2 linked regions of the Priestia megaterium genome follow. The protein of the gene in region 1 binds, or shares a complex with, the protein of each later gene. Links are inferred from orthologs where the notes say so. Each region holds a gene or a part of one and is shown on either strand. Other genes may lie near its edges.

What was found.
Region 2: the proteins of trxA (region 1) and arsC are in contact, whole or in part, in an NMR structure (PDB 2IPA), measured with the Bacillus subtilis proteins. The link is inferred for Priestia megaterium from one-to-one orthologs.

What each region holds. Positions count from the first base shown.
Region 1 is NZ_CP023317.1:4,477,517-4,487,102, reverse strand. Bases 4,670-7,414 are described here. They hold trxA (thioredoxin), read left to right. Parts: upstream 4,670-5,757; coding sequence 5,758-6,072; downstream 6,073-7,414. Other genes in these bases: uvrC (excinuclease ABC subunit UvrC), read left to right, coding at 6,296-7,414; CEQ83_RS22960 (electron transfer flavoprotein subunit alpha/FixB family protein), read left to right, coding at 4,670-5,349. Also shown: CEQ83_RS22985 (5-methyltetrahydropteroyltriglutamate--homocysteine S-methyltransferase), read right to left, coding at 1-83; CEQ83_RS22980 (AMP-binding protein), read left to right, coding at 302-1,993; CEQ83_RS22975 (fatty acid metabolism transcriptional regulator FadR), read left to right, coding at 2,106-2,690; CEQ83_RS22970 (enoyl-CoA hydratase), read left to right, coding at 2,770-3,543; CEQ83_RS22965 (electron transfer flavoprotein subunit beta/FixA family protein), read left to right, coding at 3,562-4,335; more of CEQ83_RS22960, read left to right, coding at 4,369-4,669; more of uvrC, read left to right, coding at 7,415-8,062; CEQ83_RS22945 (aspartate kinase), read left to right, coding at 8,447-9,586. UniProt on the Bacillus subtilis protein: Participates in various redox reactions through the reversible oxidation of its active center dithiol to a disulfide and catalyzes dithiol-disulfide exchange reactions.
Region 2 is NZ_CP023317.1:1,711,228-1,720,901, reverse strand. The notes cover bases 2,462-5,294. They hold arsC (arsenate reductase (thioredoxin)), read left to right. Parts: upstream 2,462-3,583; coding sequence 3,584-4,006; downstream 4,007-5,294. Other genes in these bases: speG (spermidine N1-acetyltransferase), read left to right, coding at 4,541-5,065; CEQ83_RS08600 (DUF1565 domain-containing protein), read right to left, coding at 3,979-4,365; CEQ83_RS08610 (arsenical efflux pump membrane protein ArsB), read left to right, coding at 2,462-3,559. Also shown: CEQ83_RS08630 (winged helix-turn-helix transcriptional regulator), read left to right, coding at 46-423; CEQ83_RS08625 (ArsI/CadI family heavy metal resistance metalloenzyme), read right to left, coding at 676-1,110; CEQ83_RS08620 (ArsR/SmtB family transcription factor), read right to left, coding at 1,161-1,490; CEQ83_RS08615 (ArsR/SmtB family transcription factor), read left to right, coding at 1,895-2,242; more of CEQ83_RS08610, read left to right, coding at 2,261-2,461; CEQ83_RS08590 (stress protein), read right to left, coding at 5,326-5,799; CEQ83_RS08580 (class I SAM-dependent methyltransferase), read right to left, coding at 6,078-6,839; CEQ83_RS08575 (mechanosensitive ion channel family protein), read right to left, coding at 7,064-7,882; CEQ83_RS08570 (serine hydrolase domain-containing protein), read right to left, coding at 8,059-9,087; CEQ83_RS08565 (MarR family winged helix-turn-helix transcriptional regulator), read right to left, coding at 9,174-9,674. UniProt on the Bacillus subtilis protein: Catalyzes the reduction of arsenate [As(V)] to arsenite [As(III)]. In vitro, can dephosphorylate para-nitrophenyl phosphate (pNPP).

The sequences.
Region 1 (9,586 bases):
CGTGCTTGCTTGATACGCTCAGGACGCAAAAAGCTTCCAACGTGATCTGCTTTGAACGGTCCTTTAGTCAATGTTGTTATCAATTCATACAGCTCCTTAAAAAAAATCTAATTTTTATTATATACAAAAAATTCGGATAATGTACAGGGATAAATCCAATTTTTATTTATTACGCTGCAGGATGAAAGAGTGATTAGACAGGAAAGAGAACATTCAATAACGATTGCATCTAAAAAAAGAATGAACTATAATTTTAATTAGAAAATTCTAATTTTTTATTTTTTTGAGGGAGAGGATACGTGTGGAATCCACCGAAAAGATATGGCTTTCTCAATACCCAGAGGAAATATCTGCTACGCTTCATTATGAGCAAAAAAATTTAGCACAGCTTTTTGAAGAAGCAGTTCAAAAAGCCCCTAAAAAAAACGCAATCTATTTTCTAGGGAAAAAAATGACGTTTTCCCAACTGCATCAAGATTCTTTGAAACTGTCATCTTACCTTATTGAACTGGGATTAAAAAAAGGGGATAGAGTAGCCATTATGCTTCCAAATTGCCCTCAAGCTGTCATTTCCTTTTATGCAGTTCTTCTTGCCGGAGGAGTAGTCGTTCAAACAAACCCTTTGTATACGGAAAGGGAGTTAGAGTATCAGCTGAATGATTCAGAAGCGACCATGATTATTGCACTCGATTTGCTATATCCGCGTGTAGTAAAAATGAAAGCGTTAACAAGTGTAAAACACGTAGTCATCACCTCTATTCAAGACTATCTCCCATTTCCCAAAAACATAATTTATCCATTTATTCAGCGCAAACAGCAGAAGATAAGCGTGGATGTGAGTCATACGGAGACTACTCATTTATTTAAACGCATTATAAGTGAATCCTCTCCAGCAGTATGTAATGCTGAGGGAATTTCAGACGAAGATATCGCGATTTTGCAATACACCGGGGGAACAACAGGTTTTCCAAAAGGAGTCATGCTTACTCATAAAAACTTGGTAGCCAATGCAACGATGTGTTCACATTGGTTATACCGCTGCAAGCATGGAGAAGAAAAAGTGCTTGGAATTATCCCGTTTTTTCATGTGTATGGTTTAACAACGGTTCTGGTTCTATCGGTTTTGCAAAACTACGAGATGGTGCTTCTGCCTAAATTTGATGCAAAAACGACGCTCAAAACCATTCATAAGCAGCAGCCTACTTTATTTCCAGGTGCTCCGACAATTTACATCGCATTATTAAACCATCCTGATTTAGCAAAATACAACCTATCTTCTATTGATTCATGTATGAGCGGTTCGGCTCCTCTTCCTGTGGAAGTGCAGGAGCAGTTTGAAAAGCTCACTGGAGGTAAACTAGTGGAAGGATATGGATTGACGGAAACCTCTCCTGTTACTCATGCTAATTTTCTTTGGAAAGAGAGAATACCAGGAAGCATTGGAGTGCCTTGGCCAGACACAGATGCCAAAATTCTCTCGTTTGAAACAGGTAAAGAAGCTGCTGTAAGCGAAGTAGGAGAAATTGCGGTTAAAGGTCCTCAGGTCATGAAAGGATATTGGAAGCAGCCTGAAGAAACGGAGGCTGTTATGCGAGACGGGTGGTTGCTAACAGGTGATGTTGGCTATATGGATGATAAAGGTTATTTTTATGTAGTAGATCGAAAGAAAGATATTATTATTGCCGGGGGATATAATATCTATCCTCGAGAAGTTGAAGAAGTATTATATGAGCATGAAAAAATTCAAGAAGCTGTAGTGGTAGGTGTTCCTGACCCATATAGAGGAGAAACAGTGAAGGCTTACATTGTATTAAAAAATGGTGTAAGATGTACTGAAGAAGAGTTAAATGAGTTTTCTAGAAAGTATTTAGCTGCTTATAAAGTTCCGCGCCTTTATGAATTTCGAAATGAGCTTCCAAAAACAGCGGTCGGGAAGATTCTGCGACGAGCGCTGATTGAAGAAGAAAATGAAAAGCATAAAAAGGCGACGTAATCGATCGTCGCCTTTGATTTTTTTGCTGAAACATAATTGACAGATACTTGCGGTTTCTTTATTATAAAGATATGAATGAATAATCATTCATATTTTAAAGGAGCGTATAAGATTGAGAAGAAATAAGCCAAAGTATAAGCAGATTATCGATGCAGCTGTAGTAGTAATAGCAGAAAACGGATACCACAATGCTCAGGTTTCTAAAATTGCTAAGCAGGCTGGAGTTGCAGACGGTACGATATATTTATATTTTAAAAACAAAGAAGATGTCTTGATTTCCTTATTTCAAGAGAAGATGGGACAGTTTGTAGAAAAAATTTATGAAGAACTGGCGGGAATTGAAACTGCGGCAGAAAAACTTCACGTATTAATTGACAAGCATTTTTCGTTTCTAGCGGAGGATCATCATTTAGCTACAGTGACACAGCTTGAACTGCGTCAATCGAACAAAGATTTAAGATTGAAAATTAACGATGTATTAAAAGATTATCTGACTCTCATTGATTCTATTTTACAGACAGGAATCGAAACGGGTGAGTTTTCTGAAAATATAGATATTCGTCTTGCGCGACAGATGATTTTTGGAACGATTGATGAAACTGTCACAACATGGGTAATGAACGATCATCGATATGGTCTAATAGAATCGGTAGATAAAGTCCATTCCCTGCTGTTAAACGGCTGCAGCGGCTCATAATCGTAAGTGAGCCTGCTGCTCCCTTGCGAGGGGAGAAGCGCAAGGTAATGAAAATAGAAAGAAAGGGTGGGGGAAACAAATGGAGATTATCCAGGTTGAAACTGTTGATGCAATAAGCTTCATTACGTTGAATAGACAACCTGCTAACGCTTTGTCTCAAGATTTATTAAAAGATCTTTCAAGTGTTTTAAAACATTTAGAAGATAGCAAAGAGACAAGGGTTATCGTCATTAAAGGCGAAGGGAAATTCTTTTGTGCTGGAGCTGATATAAAAGAGTTTACATCACTGCAGCAGGAAAAAGATTACGAGAAACTTGCTGTTAACGGCCAAGAGCTCTTTGAGTATATTGAAAATTACCCAAAACCAGTTATTGCAGCTATTCATGGAGCTGCTTTAGGCGGAGGATTAGAGCTTGCTATGAGCTGCCATATCCGTTTGGTAACAGAAAATGCTAAGCTGGGCTTGCCTGAACTTCAGTTAGGAATTATACCAGGGTTTGGAGGAACTCAGCGATTGCCTCGTTATGTAGGGGTTCATAAGGCTTGTGAGATGATGCTGACAAGTGATCCAATATCGGGCAGCGAGGCAGTGGAGTTAGGATTGGCAAACGCAGCTTTTGAAGAAAGTCAGCTTATCAATGAAACATTTTTACTTGCTAGAAAAATTGCCAAAAAAAGCCCAATCTCTGTTAAAGCTACTTTGCAGCTGCTTCAACATGTAAAAACAGATGCTTATTACAGCGGCATCAAAAAAGAAGCACAATTTTTTGGAAGCGTATTCAAAAGCCGTGATGCTCAAGAAGGCGTAGCCGCTTTTATTGAAAAGCGCCAGCCCAAATTTTTAGGAAAATAAGCTTAGGAGGGGAATTGAATGAATATTTATGTGTTAGTAAAAAGAACGTTCGATACAGAGGAGAAACTTTCACTAAAAAATGGTCAAATTGTTGAAGATGGAGCTGAATTTATTATTAATCCTTACGATGAGTATGCAGTTGAAGAGGCTATTCAGCTAAAGGAAAAGCATGGCGGAGAGATTACGGTCGTGAGTGTAGGAGGGGAAGAATCAGAAAAAGAACTCCGAACAGCTTTGGCTATGGGAGCAGATAAAGCGGTTTTAATCAATACGGAAGATGACATAGAAGATGGCGATCAGTACACGACTTCTAGGCTGCTGGCACAGTACTTAAAAGAGCAATCTCCTGATTTAATCTTAGCAGGAAACGTAGCGATTGACGGAGGTTCAGGCCAGGTGGGACCGCGCGTAGCAGAACAGTTAGAAATCCCTTATATTACAACGATTACAAAGCTGGATATTGAAGGTGAAAAAGTGACGGTTGTACGCGATGTGGAAGGAGATTCGGAAGTTATTGAAACGTCGCTTCCTCTTTTAGTAACAGCTCAGCAGGGACTTAATGAGCCTCGCTATCCATCTCTTCCAGGGATTATGAAAGCGAAGAAGAAACCGTTGGTTGAAGTGGAATTAGACGATTTAGATTTAGATGAAGATGATGTAGAAGCAAAAACAAAGACAATTGAAATTTATTTACCTCCGAAAAAAGACGCGGGGCGCGTATTACAAGGAGATATAAAAGATCAAGTAACAGAGCTGGTCAATTTACTGCATAAGGAAGCAAAAGTCATTTAATAAGTCAAAAGTCAAAACAATGGGGGTATTGTAATGGGACGCAAAGTGTTAGTTCTTGGAGAAGCACGTGATGGGGGATTACGAAACGTATCGTTTGAAGCGATTTCCGCAGCGTCTACTGTAGCTGACGGGGGAGAAATTATTGCAGCGTTAGTAGGAAAGGACGTAAAATCTTTAAGTGAAGAACTTATTGCATACGGAGCAGATAAAGTTGTTGTGACGGAGCACGAAGATTTAGCTGCTTACACATCGGATGGTTACGCTCAGGCATTATTAGCCATCATTGAAAGTGAACAGCCTGAAGCTATCGTATTTGGGCATACGGCTCTTGGCAAAGATCTAGCGCCAAAACTGGCAGCTCGCTTAGACAAAGGACTTATCTCGGATGTGACGGATGTAGAAGTGGGAGGGGATCAAGTAGTCTTCACTCGCCCAATTTATTCTGGTAAAGCATTTGAGAAGAAAATCATGACCGATGCTTTTACGTTTGTCACGATTCGTCCAAATAATATTTCACCGCTTGCAAAAGATGAGGGGCGTACAGGTGATGTAGAGGATTTAAATGTTGAAATCAAAAACCTGCGTACTGTTGTAAAAGAAGTCGTACGCAAAGCAACGCAAGGGGTTGATTTGTCCGAAGCAAAAGTCGTGATTGCAGGTGGTCGAGGTGTAAAAAGCACGGAAGGTTTTGGACCTCTCCAAGAACTAGCGGACGTGTTAAATGGAGCTGTTGGAGCGTCTCGCGGAGCGTGCGATGCAGATTACTGCGACTATTCTCTTCAAATCGGTCAGACGGGCAAAGTAGTCACACCAGATTTATACATTGCCTGCGGAATTTCAGGTGCTATTCAGCATTTGGCAGGTATGTCAAATTCAAAAATTATTGTTGCAATCAATAAAGATCCTGAAGCGAATATTTTTAAAGTAGCTGACTACGGAATCGTTGGAGATTTATTTGAAGTAGTGCCTCTGCTAACGGAAGAATTTAAAAAGCTGAAAGTACAGTCTGCGTAAGATTCTCGGACAAAAGTATTTGAGACGAAGTGAAGAACGAACCGTTGATCAAGATTTTTGATTAGTGGTTCGTTTTTTTGTTAGGGTAAACGCAGGGTAGGTCTTTCTAGCAGGTGATTGGAGGGCAAGGCGAAGACTCCTGCTAGAAAAGCGAAGTCTTGCATGGAAATCAACTGCGGTGTCGCAAGCGGTTCAACCCATGTATACTATTTGTTCGTCTTTGGATTCATTTAGTCAGGTCTCAGCCTCATGGGAAACGAAATTTTCTACGCATATTTTTAGGCAAATTGTACAAACTAGAGCGGAGAATAAACAGTATAAATGTAAGCAAAAAGTTAGCAAACCTTATTTGAAGGTGATATACTGTGAGTAGAATTTGGATATTGCATATATTTAGGAGGAATTAAAATGGCTATTGCACATGCTACAGATAAAAACTTTACAGATGAAATTAAATCAGGCCTAGTGCTTGTTGACTTTTGGGCACCATGGTGTGGCCCTTGTAAAATGATTGCTCCAGTTCTTGAAGAAATTGATGGCGAACTTAACGATAAAGTTAAAATCGTAAAAGTAGACGTTGATGAAAATCAAGAAACAGCTGGAAAATTTGGTGTTATGAGTATCCCAACTTTAGTATTATTCAAAGATGGAGAGAAAGTTGATCAAGTAGTTGGTTTCCAACCAAAAGAAGCATTAACAGAATTAATTAATAAACACGCGTAAGTCAAAACCTAGCTCAGGCTAGGTTTTTTTCTTTTTCTCCACTTTTTCTCTTTTGGGAATACTTTTATTTAGCGAATATGCGTTCGTTTGTTTTATACTAGATGTAAGGAACACCGCCATAAATCCAGCTTATGTACATGTATTAAGACAGGAAAGAATGTAGGTTACGCTTCATAAGCGATTGTATAGATGGACAGAGTAAGAGAAGAGGAAGGAGAAAAGTATGAACGATTATTTAAAAGAAAAGCTGGCTATTTTACCGGATCAGCCCGGCTGTTACTTGATGAAAGATAAATATGGAACGGTCATTTACGTAGGAAAAGCAAAAGTATTAAAAAATCGAGTACGTTCCTACTTTACCGGATCTCATGACGGAAAGACGCTTCGACTTGTAAACGACATTGTCGACTTTGAATATATCGTCACATCTTCTAATTTAGAAGCGCTTATTTTAGAAATGAATTTAATTAAAAAGCATGACCCAAAATACAATATTATGCTTAAAGATGATAAGGGCTATCCGTTTATTAAGATTACAGCTGAAAAACAGCCCCGACTTGTTATTACAAGAAAAATAAAAAAAGATAAAGGGAAATACTTCGGTCCTTATCCTAATGTTCAAGCAGCAAATGAAACAAAGCGGCTTCTTGATCGCATTTATCCGTTAAGAAAGTGCTCCACTATGCCAGATAGGCCTTGTTTGTATTACCATATCGGGCAATGTCTAGCTCCTTGCGTAAAAGAGGTAAAAGAAGAGCAAAACAAACAAATTATTGAAAATATCACGCGGTTTTTAAATGGTGGATATGAGCATGTCAAAACAGAGTTAACTGAAAAAATGTTAAAAGCTTCAGAAGAACTTGACTTTGAACGGGCTAAAGAATACCGAGATCAAATTGCTCATATCGAAGCGACAATGGAAAAGCAAAAAGTAACGTTTAATGATTTTGTTAATCGAGATGTGTTTGGCTATTCTTACGATAAAGGCTGGATGTGTGTTCAAGTTTTCTTTATTCGCCAAGGGAAATTAATTGAGCGAGAAGTTTCTATGTTTCCTTTTTATAAAGAGCCAGAAGAAGATTTCTTAACTTTTATCGGTCAGTTTTATGCCAAAAATATTAAGCCAAAAGAAGTGATGGTTCCAGCAACGATTGATGCAGAGTTAGCTGAGAAGTTAGTAGAAGTAGAGGTTCAGCATCCAAAGCGAGGCAAAAAGAAAGAATTAGTAGAACTTGCGTGTAAAAATGCAAAAATTGCGCTCGGTGAAAAATTCTATTTAATTGAACGAGATGAAGAGCGTACAGTTGGCGCAGTTGAACGGTTAGGAGAAGAGCTTGGAATTGCCGCTCCTTATCGGATTGAAGCATTTGATAACTCAAATATTCAAGGAACAGACCCAGTTTCTGCGATGATTGTTTTTGTTGATGGGAAACCGGAAAAGAAAGAATATCGCAAATATAAAATTAAGACGGTAAAGGGACCAGATGATTACAGTTCCATGAGGGAAGTCGTTCGCAGACGGTATTCCAGAGCATTAAAAGAAGGTCTTCCGCTTCCGGATTTAATTGTTGTAGATGGAGGCAAAGGGCATTTAGCTGCAGTACAGGACGTTCTCGAAAATGAATTGGGACTTTTAGTGCCTACAGCAGGTCTTGTCAAAGATGATAAGCACAGAACCTCCAATCTGATGATTGGTGAGCCTCCTCAAATCATACCGCTTGAACGCAATAGTCAAGAATTTTATTTGCTTCAGCGAATTCAGGATGAAGTTCACCGCTTTGCGATTACCTTCCACCGTCAAGTGCGCTCTAAGTCCGCTTTTCAGTCAGTTCTGGACGACATTCCGGGAGTGGGAGAAAAGCGTAAAAAAGCTTTGTTAAAGCATTTTGGTTCGGTGAAAAAATTGAAAGAAGCAACGATTGAAGATATTCGAAATTCAGGTGTTCCTCAGAACATTGCTGAAAAAATTTATGAAACATTGCAAAAATAGTCTTGAAATAATAGAAAATATTTGATAAGCTATTAACTAATTTCATACGACACTTCATCAAATGAAGTGAAGATAGAGGTGCAAATTTAATCAGTACGCATCAGGAAGGGTATGAGCCCTTATGAACGATGCGGAAAGGGAAATTTGCCGAAGTGAACATTACCTCATAGTAATGATTGCTGGTTCTGCGTTGAATAAACGTAGGATTGTCAAGATGTAGATTCTTGGAGAGCTATCTCACGGCAGTGGACGGTTATGTTTTATAATTTTCGTTCGTTAAGCAATGAGAGCTCATCTCATTGCTTTTTTTATTGTCTGAGTAAAAAAATTTAGCTTCTCATCATCCTGCATATGCAAATTTATTGAAAAGGAATGAACAAAATTATGGCATTAATCGTTCAAAAATTTGGTGGAACATCTGTTGGTTCTGTTGAACGTATTCAACATGTAGCAAACCGTGTTATTCAAGAAGCAGAGCGCGGTAACCAAGTAGTAGTTGTTGTATCGGCAATGGGCAAAACCACAGATGCACTGGTGAAATTAGCAAGTGATATTACGGACAGTCCAAGTAAACGCGAAATGGATATGCTTCTTACAACTGGAGAACAAGTAACGATTTCCCTGTTAACAATGGCTCTTCAATTCAAAGGTCATGAAGCCACTTCGCTAACAGGTTGGCAAGCTGGTATCCAGACAGAAGCAGTTCACAGCAATGCACGAATCCAGCACATTGACACGACTCGTATTCAAAGCCAATTAGATAGAGGTCGAATCGTAGTAGTAGCTGGATTCCAAGGCTGTTCAGAAGATGGAAGCATTACAACATTAGGTCGAGGCGGCTCTGACACGACGGCAGTAGCTCTTGCCGCGGCACTAAAAGCTGCAAAATGTGATATTTATACAGACGTAACAGGAGTGTTTACGACGGATCCGCGCTACGTAGAAGATGCTCGTAAACTTCATTCTATTTCATATGACGAAATGTTAGAATTAGCCAATTTAGGAGCAGGGGTGCTGCATCCGCGCGCTGTTGAGTTTGCAAAAAATTATCAGGTACCGCTAGAAGTGCGTTCAAGCTTAGAAAACGAGAATGGAACGATTGTTGAGGAGGAAGTTTCAATGGAACAAAACTTAGTCGTAAGAGGAATTGCGTTTGAAGATAATATTTCACGGGTGACAATTGAAGGGTTAAACAACGAGTTACAAACTCTTTCTACTATTTTTACAGCATTAGCAAAAGAACAGTTAAACGTGGATATTATTATTCAAAACGTAACGGCTAATAATCGCCTCTCTATCTCATTTTCTATTAAAACTGTAGACGTAGAAGCTGCTCTTGCCGTCTTAAAAGAGTATAAATCTACTTTGGGGTATACGCGTATTGAACATGAAAGCGGTCTGGCTAAAGTATCGATTGTGGGATCTGGCATGATTTCTAATCCAGGTGTTGCAGCCGAAATGTTTGAAGTGCTGGCAGGAGAGAAAATTGAAGTGAAGATGGTCAGCACGTCTGAAATTAAAGTA
Region 2 (9,674 bases), 2.8 Mb from region 1 along the record:
GTAACAAGAAGGCACAAATTTGTTACTCCCCATTGAGGTGAGGAAATGTCAGAGTTTAAAAGCGATCAATACGGCCCTTGTACGTTAACTGTAAAGCAAGCCTGTCCAATTGAATTAGCGATGCACATTATGGGCGGTAAATGGAAAGGCATTATTTTGTCTTTGTTATCAAAGTCACCTATGTATTATAATGCAATGCGCCGTGAAATACCGGGTATTACTCAGCGCATTCTTACACTCCAGCTTCGCGATATGGAAAAAGACGGATTAATAGAAAGAGAAGAAACAAACGATAACCCTAAAAGAGTTTTATATTATTTAACAGAGCTTGGAGAAAGTTTTATCCCAATACTTAAATCTTTAGAGAAATGGGGCAATGCTTACATAAGCAAGCAGGAAGAAGGAATAAAAGAGTCTCAATAATTAAGGGTAATCCCTCACTTTATTCCTTTAACATTTAACATACAATCAAACCTATTGTTCATATAAGCATTCATTTCTATCTATTCTAATCAAGTTTTGGCATAGGAACGAGTTCTAATTATAAGCAAGAAAATATATATGCTTACAGTTAGCTGTCTTAACAAGAAAACTCCCCTAAACATAATCGATTTTATGTTAAATAAAAAAGACAGAAAGAGTCTACTTCTTCCTGTCTTTTTTGTCATTTAAGCATCAGCAACATGAGTTGCTTGCAGGTGACTTTTCATTCACTCCAACGCTATCCTCAGTCTTATGAACCTCACTATCAGATTTCGTATAAAAAAACTCCCACTCGTTCCCGTCAGGATCTGTTACCCAAAACTTATCTTGCACAGCATAGCAGCAGGTCGTATCTATTTCTTCACGAGCAAAGAACCCCTCTTTTTCTAGTCGTGATTTATGAGAATGAATCTCCTCAGGAGTTTCTACTTGGAAGCCGAAATGATTCACTTGATTACCTTTTACATCGTCACGTACGTTCAAGGTGAAATTTAATCCGGGTTCATCTAACAAGAATTTAGCGTAATCTACTTTCGTTTTTACAGGTCGAACGCCAAATACCTTTTGATAAAACTTAATGGACGCCTCTAGATTCGTTACATTAATTCCTACGTGAACATATTTCATTTACACTTCCTCCTTCGCATGCTAAATAATATTATTTGGAATGTAGTAAATTAAGAGCATGGGCCGCTTTTACTTGTATCTTTTCTAAACAAGCAGCATAGTTCTTCTGATAAGAGGTGGTTCACCTCTTTATCATTTAAATCATAATAACTCCATGTCCCTTTTGTTTCTTTTGTGATGAGGTTTGCTTCTAATAAAATCTTTAAGTGGTAGGAAAGTTTAGATTGAGACATCCCAAAGAATTCAGTTAGATCACATACGCATGTCTGTCCTCGCTGGCAGAGCTCATACATAATTTCTAATCTCTTTTGATCAGCAAGAGCTTTAAATTTTTGTTCGTACTGTTTAAATGGGTGCTTTCCTTCCTTGACTGTTTCCATTGTCATTCTCCTTCATCAATTTTTTTTGATTTAAAGTTCGAAGCTCTCGGCAGCTTTTTTAAAGTTACTGTATGTAGTTTCCCCTCTTAACGTAGGATCTTGATGAAAAAAACGCTGAAAGATTAGACTTTGTGCTTCCTTATAGTTCATCCCTTGAGTGTTCATAACTAAATGAAAATAGGCTCGAAAGTACGTAACCGATAAGTTTCCAGAGTTGTTGACTCTCACTGCTTTTCCCCTCACTTTTATAAATCAATTTTTTTTGATGTATTCATCATATCTGGAAAATTTAGATAAATCAAGACATTAATCAAATTTTTTTGTTTAATAGTAGTGTATATTTTTGTTGAATGTATAATCAAATACTTATATAATTATATTTGGAAATAAGGAGGTGAGTTGGATTGGATGTAAAAGTACAAATAGAAATGGAGAAAGCAGCACAGATACTGAAGCTGCTTGGCGATAAGACAAGATTATCTATGATGAAACTGCTCCAAAATAACGAGTGCTGTGTTTGTGAGCTAGTCGAAATTTATAAAGCAAGTCAACCGGCTATTAGCCAACACTTGCGTAAATTAAGAGATATCGAACTTGTAAAGGAAAGACGACAAGGACATTGGATTTTCTATTCATTAAATAAAGAAAACGGCTATTATCAGTTTGTCCTTAATATACTTGAATCTTTACCAAGCGAAGATGGACGATTAAAAGAACTAGAAAAGCAAGGATTACGCATTAGTTGTTGCTAATAGTAGGAGGTTTGTAAAATGGTATCAGTTATAGTAGCCTCCCTCATCTTCTTAGTGACATTGATTTTTGTCATTTGGCAGCCAAAGAACTTGTCTATTGGTTGGTCAGCGTGTGGAGGCGCAGTTTTAGCTCTTTTAGCAGGTGTGGTTGATTTCCATGACGTGCTGGATGTAACTCAAATTGTATGGAACGCAACGTTAACGTTTATTGCAGTTATTATTATTTCTTTAATTTTAGATGAAATTGGATTTTTTGAGTGGGCAGCGTTACATATGGCACGAGCTGCAGGAGGTAATGGCGTTCGCATGTTTGTATATGTATCCCTCCTAGGAGCTGTAGTAGCCGCATTATTCGCTAATGATGGGGCAGCCTTAATTCTAACACCTATCGTACTTGCTATGGTGCGGGCACTCAAATTTGAAGATAAAATGGTCTTTCCTTTTATTATCGCCAGTGGATTCATTGCGGATACAACATCGTTACCTCTTGTAGTAAGTAACTTGGTCAACATTGTATCAGCTGATTTCTTTGGTATTCGTTTTTCTGAATTTGCCTCACGCATGATTGTGCCAGATTTATTTTCACTTTTGGCAAGTATTACTGTCTTGTATTTGTATTTTCGTAAAAGCATCCCTAAGAAATACAATCTAGATGATTTACAGAAACCTGTTGAGGCCATTAAAGACATGAAAATGTTCCGTTTATCAGGAATCGTTTTATTTATTTTAGTTCTTGGTTACTTTATTGGTGAGTTCTTCAATGTTCCAGTTTCTATTATCGCAGGTATTATTGCCATTTTATTCTTAGGAATAGCAAGAAAAAGCCCGGCTGTTCACACGAGAAAAGTGTTAGCAGGAGCTCCGTGGGCGATTGTTTTCTTTTCGATTGGTATGTATGTTGTTGTGTATGGATTACGCAATGTGGGGCTAACTGAAGTACTAGCAAGCCTTATTCAAACAACCGCTGATCAAGGATTATTTGCAGCAACCATTGGTATGGGATTTATTGCAGCCATTCTCTCATCGATTATGAACAACATGCCAACCGTGATGATTGATGCTTTGGCCATTGATGCAACTTCTGCAACAGGTACGATTAAAGAAGCTCTGATTTATGCAAATGTCATTGGTTCGGATCTAGGACCAAAGATTACACCTATTGGCTCTCTAGCGACGCTCTTATGGCTTCATGTTCTCTCGACAAAAGGAGTTAAGATTTCTTGGGGAACTTATTTTAAAACAGGTATTATCTTAACCATCCCAACATTGTTTATTACACTTGTTGGTTTATATATTTGGTTATCAATTATTTCTTAACACATCATAAAGGAGATTTTACACATGTCTAAAAAAACACTTTATTTCTTATGTACAGGTAACTCTTGCCGTAGCCAAATGGCTGAAGGATGGGCAAAAAAATATCTAAATAACAATGAATGGGATGTACGCAGTGCAGGATTAGAAGCTCATGGATTAAATCCTAACGCTGTAAAAGCAATGAAAGAAGCTGGTGTTGATATTTCAAACCAAACATCTGATATTATTGATCCTGAAATTTTAAATAATGCAGATTTAGTGGTTACATTATGTGGCCATGCAGCTGATCATTGCCCCGTAACACCTCCTCATGTGAAGCGTGAACACTGGGGATTTGATGATCCTGCAAAAGCAGAAGGAACAGATGAAGAGAAATGGGCATTCTTTCAACGTGTCCGTGATGAAATTGGTGAGCGTATTCAGCGTTTTGCCGAAACAGGTAAATAATTAATTAAGAAGCAGTCTATTTGTGTAGACTGCTTTATTTTTTCTCCACTAATAAGGGGCTTTTCACTTTTATAGTTCCTGAAAATAATAGGCTCTTGTTTAGTACCTGAACGGCTAATAATTAATTGTTCGTAATAAATGCCACCTCTGATGTAAACCGTAGTTCCGGGTGGAGCTGCTTCACTTGCCTTTCTTAATGTTCTAAAAGGTTTGCTTTTAGTACCTAAGTTTTTGTCGTCCCCTGTAGGAGAAACGTAGATCTCATGATGTATAGGTTCTACTGAAGGCTGATTAGCTGCCTCAACCCTTTGGTTTATACAACACAGTAAAATAATAAAAATACCAACTGCTTTTTTCATAAGATACTCCTTAAAGTTAATGAGTTTCACTTACAAGATGTTTAAATTATACTATTGCTCTTTTAATAAATATGTAAAACATCGCACTATGTCTTGTTATTTTTTAAAACTACAGCAACTTTTACATTTAAAACGGAAAGTGCTAAAGTAATGCTAGAATATGGAGGTTTGAGAAATGAATAAGGAACTTAAGTTACGTCCTTTGGAAAGAGAAGATTTAAAATTTGTCCATGAACTCAATAATGATGCAAATATTATGTCTTATTGGTTTGAAGAGCCTTATGAAGCTTTTGTAGAGCTACAGGACTTATATGATAAACATATTCACGATCAAGGTGAGCGTCGGTTCATACTAGAAAAGGACGGGGATATGCTTGGATTAGTGGAATTGGTCGAAATTGATTATATTCATCGTAGAGCAGAGTTTCAAATTATTATTGACCCTACATATCAAGGTCATGGTTACGCCATGGTTGCCACAAATCTAGCAATGAATTATGCCTTTTCGGTATTGAATATGCATAAACTTTACTTAATTGTAGACAAGGAAAACGAAAAAGCAATTCATATCTATAAGAAGGTCGGTTTTTCTATCGAAGGTGAGTTAAAAGATGAATTTTTTGTCGATGGAAGCTATCATAACGCTATAAGAATGTGTATGTTTCAAAAAGAATATTTACAAACCAAAAGTAAAAACTAAGGTTGAATTAGTATAAGTTTCCTGCTCACTAAAAGAGAAAAAAGAATGAGATCGGGCTTCTGTTAATGCAAAGAGAAAAACTCCTGTTCAGACGCAACAGGAGTTTTTCTCTTTTTAAGCTGTAGATGATATACAAATTTCTATTCTGCATGCTTATAAACATCCGGTCTCAGGCTTTCAAATATTGAGAAGAGCCTTTACCATGGCGGTAAAGGCTCTTCATATGCTCTTCCCTGATGGGAGTCTTATGTTATCTTTAGTTAAGGTCTATGAAAATTGACTGTTTTCTCGTCATCTCCTGTGCGTTCAAACCAGCCTCTGAAGGCCCAGTTATCATAACCTCCATCACCTTCATTAATAAATGTTCCTTCTTCAAATATCCAGACTCCATACGTAATACCATCATAATCTACGGTATCAAAATACTGAACACCTTGTAATTGATCTGAATTATAACTTTGACTCAAATTCATGACCATTACATTATATTGTTGACCCGATTCAAAAAACGCTTTTTCCATTGCTCCCTTGACGAACCCACTTCGATTGTCGGCTGTTTTAGCCGCATCTGCAATCGCTTGTCCTATGGCTACGGGATCAACTGTTACGTCTCCTCCAACTTCTGCAGCTTCTGCGGAACCTGCAGAACCTCCTAAGTTCGGTAGAGCTAATGGCGTCGCTAACACAGCTAAACCTACGGCAGAAGCTACAACAGCTTGTTTCGCTTTTCTCATTTGATCTCCTCCTATTTTTAGGTGATTCTTAGAACATTTACCCTTTTTTTTCACATTAAGACAAAAAATACTGTAATTAAGAATAGGAGGTAGACCATTTCATTCTTTTGAAGCATCTGTTCAACCAAACATAAGCTGATAAGTTTCTTTCTAAAGGCTCTCCCACTTTTTCTGCCATTTCTCTCGGTGAACATGGCATCTTATTTTTGAGCCATTATTCTACTATGACGCCGTATTGGAAAAAGTTGAGGTAGCTCATTCAATATGATAACCCACTATTATTTAATGGATTTAGTTGCAATATAACAAGGCATATATTCAGTGATTTTCCCCTTGTGATGATGATCTTCATAAAGGTCTTGTAAGGTGAATCCAGCTTTTAGTTGTCCGCCAATTTGAGTTTCTAATGAATGGCTAAACTGTACACCGCCATTTTTTATAAGTTCTTCATCATTTTCTACGGTGTTTTTAGTTCCATCATAAGGTAATTTATTAACCACTTGTAATGCTTTTTCATCTTCTCCAAATAAATAAAGAGCAGGATTTGCAAAGCCAGATAGCAGAACGCCACCTTTTTTTAGAACTCTAAAACATTCTTGCCAAACGTGTTCCACATCTTGAATATAGCAGTTTGATACAGGGTTAAAAATCATATCGAACGTCTCATCTTCAAAGGGAAATGTCTTACTCATATCCCCTTTAACTATTTCAATAGAATAGCCTTCTCTAGTGGACACCATTTTTTCTAATTCTAATTGCTTATCAGAGTAGTCAAAAACCGTAACTTCCGCATGTTGGGCTGCAAAGACTGGGCACTGCTGTCCTCCTCCGCTAGCAAGTCCCAATATTTTTGCTTTTTTAAATGGAATAAACCAGTTATGCGGAACAGGCTTACAAGGTGTTAAGTAGATATCAAACTTACCTTGAGTTGCATCTACAAAATCTTGATGATTAATAGCTAATGACCATTCTCCTCCCGCTGAAGCCCATTCATCCCACATTTTGGAGTTAATTTTTGTATAATTAGATTTTTGCGCCATAGTTAATCCCCCTTTACCTTTTTACGTTATTTGTTTAATTTTACCATGTTACTAGAAGAATTTAGATGTACTAATTAATTTGTTCTGTTTCAGAGAATTAATCTTTACTGGAGAAGTACTTAATAGATATTTTTAAAAATAAAAAACACCCTTTTGAAAAATCACAAGGGTGTTTTTATCCTACATATAAAAGCTTGTATATAAACAAGGTACGAGTTTTATTTTTAATGGCTTGTCTCGAAGCTTTCAGCCATCATTAGGTCATTTTTGTAGGCAGCCATTGCGAGTTCATATCGCACCTTTTGGCTCGCTTCTACAAAATCAGCTTCCTTCACAAGGCCTGATAATGAATATTGGTGACCTTTAAAACCTACGTTCAGTTCAGTAATTTGATTGAATTGAAAGCCCTCTATAGGAATTCCATTCATATCTTTCAACAAATATTGACCATATTTTTCGTTACATGTTTGTGCTACCTTCTCCATTACTTTGAAGGCATCGTCCGGGTTTTGCCTGTAGTTGAGAATAAGACTTTCATTTACCCGGCGTCTTCCTCGGGTTCCATTCTGAAGTTCCGTAATGTTGCTATATGAGACGGTATAGAGGTAGCCGTCATATTGACGAATCTTTAAGTAGCGCATTGTAATTTCTTCTATTTTCCCTTGACGGTTTCCGTTAAGAATAACATAATCTCCGTGGTGGATCTGGCGTTCAAACAAGTAAGTCAGTCCCATTATATAATCACGGATGATATGCTGGAGGATTATTGCCAGGGCACTGGCCAACACTACCGAACTAGTGAGAATCTTTCCGAAGTCAAAGAAATGGCTAAGCACATAAATAAAGAAAAAAGCCAGCCCCAATACTCTTGTGACCTGATTAGAAAAGTGCATGAGCGTCTCTTCTCGTTTTTCATCTAAAAAGCTCGTTTTATCAAAGAAAAGCTTAATGAATTTGCGAATAAAATAAACGATAAGTACAATCAGCAGCCCTACCGTTAAAACCTTTACTGGAAACTGCTGGAAAAATTCAGTGAAAACCACCTTACCCACTCCTTATTTCTAACACTATACCAAAAAAATGTACGGAAAGACAAAAATCTTCTATTGCTTGCAAACCTTAATGATAATAGCACGGTTTCCTCAAAAAAAGAAGCATATTCTATGCTTCTTGAAGGTCGGTCATATTCGGCCATATTCTTTCAAATTGTCTTCCATCCTTATATATCTTTTGACTTTTGCAGGCTTTCTAATAAAGACCTCCCTATATGTTCATCATTATTTCTACCTAGTTTATAATTAGCTAAAACGACGGACGCAACTTTCTTTTCTTTATCAATTCCTAAAAATGAGCTGAAGCATCCGGTTCCACCGCCGTGCAATACCACATTATTGTTTTTCTTTAAAAGCAACCATCCAAGACCCATATCAAACTTCTTTGTTCCATTGGCGTATTTTTCATGACAAAAAGACAGATATGGTTTATCTTCATCCATATTTATTTTTGCGTATTTAAGTAAATCATCAGCGGTTGAGGATACTGCGCCCGCAGGTGATATAAAATTCCCCTTGTCCCACTGCCAGTTGCCACAATCATTATTTTTGCGGTCATAGCCATGTAGATTATCGTTTGAAGCGCCTAAACAAGTATCCTTTAGTCCAAGCTCATTAAGAAGAAAGTCATTCATAGTATCCCAATACCCCTTGCCCGATATCATTCCCAACACGTATCCAATAAGGGATATACCGAAATTGGAATACTTCCATGAATAATCTACTTCTTTTAATTTACTTTTTTCGATCAGCATCTTCATTTTGTTAAAATCCATATGTAACGGATTATTTTTATTCAAATCACTTCCGCCAAAAATCAAATTAAAAATTATTTTAAAATATTCCCGTTTATTTAAAGGTAAGCTTCCCGAATATCCAGAAGAGTGAGTAGCGAGGCGGAGCAATGTAGGATAATACGTGTCTTCCTTAAGTTCTTTTATGTACTTTCGTATAGAATCGTTTAGTGTCAACTTGTTTTCAGATATGTATTTTGATAGCAGCGATATAGTAAAAGTCTTAGTAATAGAACCAATTTCATAATGATATTTTTTGGATGAGTCAATTTCACCGCTTTCATTATAAATTTTGATAACATATTGGTTGTCCGTTAAATAGCCAACGGTTAATTTCAAATTCTTTTTTCCTCTACAGGTCTTGTTAATTAATCGTACTGTTTCATCACTGATTTCAAACATAATGAGTGCTCTCCCTTATCCTTTATTTCGAAAATCATTAAAAGGATTGATATGCTTCAAAGTAAAGTAGCCTATCAAATTTATTTTTATAAGTTCTTTTTTATATTATCAATTGCTTGAACTCTTCGACTTTCAAGCTCCCTTATCACTCTCAACTGTAATTCATTGTGATCTTCATCCATTTTGATGTTGCCTTCTTCTTCAAATCCATCATGTTCTTCCCCGTCAAAGCTATAAAGTTTCTTTAAAAGCTTCCACATTATTTCCAACTCTTCGGTTGAAAACTTTTTAAAAAGGTCTTCCAAAAAGAAAATTCCTTTTTCTGAAACAACAAGCAGCGCTTCTTTTCCCTCTTTGGTGATTTTTACGTTAACTGCACGTTTATCTTTACTGCTAGGAACCACGTCAACATACCCCTTTTTTTCCATAATGGTAATTAACTGCTTGACGCTTTGTTTTGTGGTTCCTAATTTTCTAGCAATATTATTTAACGTTGTTTCATCTTCAGGTAAATGAGCAATTGCCACCATCGCCATATGCTGTCTTGATGTTAAGAGCTCAAGAGACTGATCTCCTTTCACCTGGAC